Regions from separate parts of the Streptosporangium sp. G12 genome, predicted to be linked through region 2. Evidence: predicted binding sites of a transcription regulator. Region 2 holds the regulator's gene; the other holds the start of a gene.
The links. The regulator LexA, encoded in region 2, represses DNA repair genes until DNA is damaged. The targets are predictions, from matches to a motif close to TCGAACANNTGTTCGA.
Positions count from the first base shown of each region.

Region 1: recA (recombinase RecA) is a predicted target of LexA. The motif match lies at 1,133-1,148, and genes of this name have one in related genera.

Region 1 is NZ_JBRIQO010000004.1:229,253-232,661, forward strand. It holds gene ACVCAG_RS08070 (VOC family protein) at 1-128, shown strand, start outside; gene ACVCAG_RS08075 (DUF3046 domain-containing protein) at 364-558, shown strand; gene ACVCAG_RS08080 (hypothetical protein) at 641-919, opposite strand; gene recA (recombinase RecA) at 1,255-2,397, shown strand; gene recX (recombination regulator RecX) at 2,412-3,332, shown strand.
Region 2 is NZ_JBRIQO010000005.1:313,404-316,812, reverse strand. It holds gene leuS (leucine--tRNA ligase) at 1-920, shown strand, start outside; gene lexA (transcriptional repressor LexA) at 1,123-1,833, opposite strand; gene ACVCAG_RS10485 (LysM peptidoglycan-binding domain-containing protein) at 2,654-2,920, shown strand; gene nrdR (transcriptional regulator NrdR) at 3,358-3,409, shown strand, end outside.

The DNA.
Region 1 (3,409 bases), on a different contig from region 2:
TGGAGGCGGCGGGCGTTCCGCACCAGGTCGAGAGCGGTGCGTCGATCTACTTCGCCGATCCCGACGGGGCCCGCCTGGAACTGCTCGCCGACCCCCTCGGCGAGATGTACGGCTCCCGCGTGCTCTGACGACCCCTCTCCCGCCTCCGGCCGCCCACGCCTTCCCCCTCGTCCTCGTCCTCGTCCTCGCCTGCGACGCTCCTCCCGCCTGTCCCCGTCTCGTCCGCCCTTCCCCGTCTCGTCCGCTCCGTCTCCGGCTCGTCCCCGTCCGGCGAAGGCCGGGAGAGCGGGACGCGGGCGCCTTGCGGCCCGGCGGCGCGCCGGGGTGGGCCGCGGCACGCCGGAGGGCATCCATACTTGAGGCATGCGCCTATCGGATTTCTGGAAGCGGATGAAGTCACACTTCGGCGACCAGTACGCCGAGTCGTGGGCCCGCGACTACGTCATCGCCGATCTCGGCGGCCGGACCGTGATCCAGGCGCTGGCCGAGGGGGTCGGCGCCAAGGAGGTCTGGCACGCCGTGTGCGGGGTGACCGACGTCGCTCCCAGGCTTCGCTGAGAGCCGGTAAGCACGCGGCCCGGTGAGCGGGCCGGAGACACGCGGCCCGGTAAGCGGAAGCCGGAGAGCGTTAAGGGCCCGCTCAGGACGGTTCCGTGAGCGGGGCGAGGAGCTTCTCCACCGAATCGGCCGCCCGCGCGGGATCGTCGGTGCTCTCCTCACCGTCCGGTGCCCACAGAAACAGCCAGCCGTCCCTGACCGGGGTGGCGAAGACGATGGTCTGCCGACGGCTGTCCGGATGCCACACCCACAGCACCGGGGCGGCGCCTCCGAGGGTGCGGCTCGCCAGCCCTCGTTGTCGCAGCTCGGCGGCGAGGGAATCGAGATGGGCTAGACGTTGCTGCGTGAACGTGTTGGGCACGTCGGACACCTCGGGTCGTTTCCCCTCAGGATCACTCCAGGTCAACCCGGTTACAACAGGTCCTGGGCAATTCTTGGAAATGTCGCCTCCCGGATGGGGTCCGCACCTCCCGGAGCCGTGGCCAGCCGGCCTGCCCGGCCGTGCCTGGTCGTGCGCGGGGGGACTCCGCGGCGGTTCGTGACTCCCGCAACGTATGGTGCCAACGGGCGGCGATCGAACAGTCGTTCGGCTATATTGAACAAGCCACCACTCTTGGCGTGCCCTCCCGAAATTGTCGGCGGCACCCCGTAGCTTTCTGGCAACCGATCCAACCCGCGACCCTTCAGGGGGCACCCATGGCAGCTAACGACCGCGAGAAGGCGCTTGAGACCGCACTCGCTCAGATCGAGCGGCAGTTCGGCAAGGGCTCGATCATGCGCCTGGGCGACGAGACCCGGGCGCCCATCGAGGTGGTTCCCACCGGCTCCATCGCGCTCGACGTGGCCCTCGGCATCGGCGGCTTCCCGCGCGGCCGCATCGTCGAGGTCTACGGTCCCGAGTCCTCGGGCAAGACCACGGTCGCCCTGCACGCGGTGGCCAACGCCCAGCGTGGTGGCGGCATCGCCGCGTTCATCGACGCCGAGCACGCGCTCGACCCGGAGTACGCCCAGAAGCTGGGCGTCGACACCGACGCGCTGCTCGTCTCCCAGCCCGACACCGGTGAGCAGGCGCTGGAGATCGCCGACATGCTGATCCGGTCCGGCGCCGTCGACCTGCTGGTCATCGACTCGGTCGCGGCCCTGGTGCCCAAGGCCGAGATCGAGGGCGAGATGGGCGACAGCCACGTCGGCCTGCAGGCCCGTCTGATGTCCCAGGCGCTGCGCAAGGTCGCCGGCGCGCTCAACAACACCGGCACCACCGCGATCTTCATCAACCAGCTCCGTGAGAAGATCGGCGTCATGTTCGGCTCGCCCGAGACCACGACCGGTGGAAAGGCGCTGAAGTTCTACGCCTCGGTCCGCCTCGACATCCGCCGCATCGAGACGCTGAAGGACGGCACCGAGGCGGTCGGCAACCGCACCCGGGTGAAGGTCGTCAAGAACAAGATGGCCCCGCCCTTCCGCGTGGCCGACTTCGACATCCTCTACGGCGTCGGCATCTCCCGCGAGGGCGGCCTGATCGACATGGGTGTCGAGCACGGCTTCGTCCGCAAGTCCGGCGCCTGGTACACCTACGAGGGTGACCAGCTCGGTCAGGGCAAGGAGAACGCGCGAAACTTCCTCAAGAGCCACCCGGACATGGCGAACGAGATCGAGAAGAAGATCAAGGAGAAGCTCGGCGTCGGCCCGCGCGTCGACAGCCCGGCCGCCCCGTCGCCCGTCCCCGCGGCTTCGGCCCCTGCCGCCGCGTCCGGTCGCGCGTCCGCTGCCGCTTCGGCTCCCGCCGCGTCCGGTCGCGGTTCCAAGGCCGCCGCCGCCCCCAAGCCGGGTGACGCCTGAATCCGGGCTGATCGATGACCACGGGACCTGACTCCGGTCCGGCCGGCGAGGCCGGGCCGAGAGACTGGGGAGCCTGGCCCGACGAACCTCGGGAGGGTTCACCGGGCCGGCGCGGCCGCGACCACGACCACGGTTCGTCCGCCTCGGAGGGAGGCTTTCGTGAGGAAGCCGCGGACCCGGCGAGTGACGGGCCGCGAGGCCGGAAGAAACGTGCCTCACGGCGTGGGCGGCGGTCCGGGAGCGCCACCCCGGGCTTTCTTTCCGACCGATCCGACCGATCCGACGGGTCCGATGGACCTGACGGAATTTACGGATCCGGCAGGTCCGGCGCACGCGGCAGGTTCGGTGGACGTGACGGGTCCGGTGGAGGTGACGGGTCCGACGGGCCGGCCGAGGGGTCTCGGGCGAGCCGGGGGGCCGGATCCGATCCGCAGGCGGTTGCGCGGGGCATCTGCCTGCGGCTGCTGACCATGGCGCCGCGCACCCGGGCCCAGCTCGCGGAGGCGCTGCGTAAGCGCGAGGTGCCCCAGGAGGCGGCGGACGCCGTGCTGGAGCGCTTCTCCGAGGTCGGGCTCATCGACGACGAGGCGTTCGCCGCGGCATGGGTGAGCTCGCGTCACGCCGGGCGGGGTCTCGCCAGAAAGGCCCTCGCCTCGGAGCTCCGCCACCGAGGGGTGGACGAGGAGACCGTGAAGGAAGCGGTGGATCGGCTCGATCCCGAGGAGGAGGCGGAGACCGCTCGTCGCCTCGTGCGTCGCAAACTCTCCTCGACCCGGGGTCTGGAGCCCGCGGTCAGGACCCGCAGGCTTGCCGGCATGCTCGCCCGCAAGGGATACGGCCCCGGCCTGGCATTTCGCGTGATCCGTGAAGTGCTGGAGGACGAAGGGGCGGAAACATCGCCATTCGCGGAGGATCAGGGCTATCCACTCGACTAGTCCAAAGCAGCTTTGACAGCGGGTCTTTGCTTGCTCGTTACCTCTCTGACGCTTAATCTCAACGACAGTGAGGAGTT
Region 2 (3,409 bases):
ACCCGGCGTACGAGGACGGCCCGTTCGACGTCGAGCGCGTCCGCAGGTGGGGTCCGATCGACCAGTACATCGGCGGCGTCGAGCACGCCGTGCTGCACCTGCTGTACGCCAGGTTCTTCACCAAGGTCCTGCACGACATGGGGATGATCGACTTCGTCGAGCCCTTCACCCGCCTGCTGAACCAGGGGCAGGTCATCAACCAGGGCAAGGCGATGTCCAAGTCGCTGGGCAACGGCGTCGACCTGGGCCAGCAGATCGACGCCTACGGTGTCGACGCGGTCAGGCTGACCGTCGTCTTCGCTGGGCCGCCCGAGGAGGACATCGACTGGGCCGACGTCTCCCCGGCGGCGTCGCAGAAGTTCCTGGCCCGCGCGTTCCGGGTGATGGCCGAGGCCGGCGCGGCCTCGGCGCCCGGGGTGGACGTCACCGCCGGAGACCTGAACCTGCGCAAGGTCGTCCACCACACCATCGACGAGGTCACCAAGCTGGTCGACTCCCACCGCTTCAACGTCGCGGTGGCCCGCATGATGGAGCTGACGAGCGCGGCCCGCAAGGCCATCGACTCCGGGCCCGGCGCCGCCGACCCGGCGGTCAGGGAGGCCGCCGAGACCCTGGCGGTCATGCTGTCCCTGGTCGCGCCGTACGCGGCGGAGGAGGGCTGGGAGCGGCTGGGGCACTCCGCCTCGGTCGCCACCGCGGGCTGGCCGGTCGCCGATCCGGCACTGCTGGTCCAGGAGTCGGTCACCTGCGTCGTCCAGGTCGCGGGCAAGGTGCGCGACCGGCTGGAGGTCTCCCCGGAGATCTCCGAGGCGGACCTGGAGGCGCTGGCCCTGGCGTCGGAGAAGGTTCGGTCCTTCCTGTCCGGGGAGCCGCGAAAGGTGATCGTCCGCGCGCCCAAGCTGGTCAACATCGTCCCCTAGGCGGCCGGGGAAGCCCTGAGAACGCCGGATGGGCGGTATCCCGTGTCGGGACACCGCCCATCCGGCGTGTCGCGCGTCCTCCGGCGTGTCGCGTGGAGGCCGGAGGCGCGTGGTATGGAACTCGCCTCGGGACGACGTGTTTCGAAACTCGCTCAGCAGGCGCGGAGAAGAACGGTCCGGAGCTCGCCCCGGAACGCTCGCGTCAGAGCTTGCGGAGGACCGCGACGACCTTGCCGAGCACGGTGGCCTCGTCACCCGGGATCGGGTCGTAGTTGGGGTTGTGCGGGACCAGCCAGACATGGCCGTCTCTGCGCTTGAAGGTCTTGACCGTGGCCTCACCGTCGATCATCGCCGCGACCACGTCGCCGTTGTCGGCGACCGGCTGCTGGCGTACGACCACCCAGTCGCCGTTGGCGATGGCGGCCTCGATCATCGAGTCACCGGTCACCTGGAGGAGGAAGAGGGTGCCCTCGCCGACAAGCTGCTTGGGCAGGGCGAAGACGTCCTCGATGCTCTCCTCGGCGAGGATGGGACCACCGGCGGCGATCCGGCCCACCAGGGGGACGTAGGCGGCGGTCGGGCGGCTGACCGGGGCCTCGTCCTCGCCGGAGTCGGGATCCACCCACAGCACGGGCTCGCCGGGAAGGCGGACCTCCAGGGCGCGGGGGCGGTGCGGATCACGCCGCAGGTAGCCCTTGCGTTGCAAAGCCGTCAGCTGGTGCGACACGCTGGAGGTGCTGGTGAGCTGCACCGCCTCACCGATCTCCCGCATGGACGGCGGGTAACCGCGCTGCTGCACGGAATCGCGGATCACCTCAAGGATCTTCCGCTGCCTGGGGGTGAGGCCAAGGGAGTCACGCCTTCGCACCGCCAGGTCGCTGGCGGCCGAACCGTTCTCGTTGTGCTGGCTCATACGAACTCCTCGCCTCCCGGTCTGTATTTAACACGTCGCACACAGCGACCATACCTCGGCCGAAGATCATATTCAAACAATTGTTCGAATGTCCTCGAAATCGGCGACGCCGTGGTGTACAACATCGTACGGGAGTTCGATCGACATCGTGTTCGATTCGCCGATCTTTCTTCGACATGTGTTCGGCCAGGTCGAGGGGATGGGGGTCACCATGAAACCGACCACGACGACACCGCGATCCAGGACCGTGCCGGCATCCCGGGCGGCGCGGCGCTCACCGGAGGCGCCGCGCCTGCGGCTCGTGCCGCCCCCGCGACCGGAGCCGGAGCCGGAGGTCGCGCGAAGGTCCGAGGCGGGGCCCGGGCCGGGGTCCGGGCGGGGGTCGGCGCCGGTGTCGGGACCGCTGCCGGGGCCGCGCCCCGGCCGTGGGCCGGGGCGGAGGTCCGGGCAGGGCCTCGAGCGGGTGTCCGAGCGGGCGTCTGGGCGCGAATCCGGACAGGCGGCCGCCCGTGAGCCGGGGCGGAGGTCCGGGCAGGGGTCCCGGCCGGGGGCCGAGCGGCTGTCCGGGCGTGAATCCGGGCAGGGGTCCGGCCGGGAGTCCGGGCGGTCGTCCGGGCGCGAGCGGAGACGGCGACCCGGTCGCGAGCCGGGCCGGAGGCCTGGCCGTGAGCCGGAGCGGGGGCTCGGGAGCGGATCCGGGCCGAGGAGGGCGCCGGGATCGGCGGTGGCGCCCGTGGTGCGGGCCCGCCGTTCCGGCGTCGCCCGTCCGTCGTCCGTCCGGCGGCCACTCCGGCTCACCAGGCGTGGAAGGATTGTGGCGGTGACGGTGCTCGCGCTCCTCACCCTGGGGGTGCTCTGGATCGGCGGGCGCATCGACATGGCCTCGGCGGGCGGGCGACCGGACCTTGAGGGCCTTCCCCGGATCACGGTGCACGCGGGCGACACGCTGTGGGAGATCGCGGACGCGTTGACGGAGGAGGCCGACGCCGGCCCGATGGTCCGTCGTGTCATGGACCTGAACGGGCTGTCCGGCTCGACGGTCCGGCCGGGGACCCGGCTCTATCTCCCCGAGGGCCTCGTCCGCTGAGGCCCGGGAGGGCCTGTCCCCGAGGTGGACCCCCGAGGTGGGGGAGGGGCGGCGGCGTACGTGGGGGAGGGGTCCGAGAGGGCGGTCGGCGGGCGGGGAGGGGGAGTGCGGGGTGTCTCGCCTGACAGATCGCCCGGGGCGTTTGTGAGGGAAGAGGTGCCCGGGACGAGAGGGGTCTCGCCCGGGTGGCGACACGCCGGGATGTGACGGCTGATCAGCGACTTCGTCCGGCAAGGTCGTTTCAACTTGCGTTCATGGTCGCGCACTTCTACGGTTGGACCACAACATCTAGTGGCTGCATCGCAACCCTTCACCACAGATTGTGTTTCCATTACCGCACCTCGACTATTCGAAGGTGTGTGCGCGAGCGTCTGGGCGTGCGCGTGGTGGGTAGGTGAAGTGGGTCGGCCGCTTCGGTAGTCAAGGAGGCGACACGCGTGCATTGTCCGTTCTGTCGCCATCTCGACACGCGAGTCATCGACAGCCGGG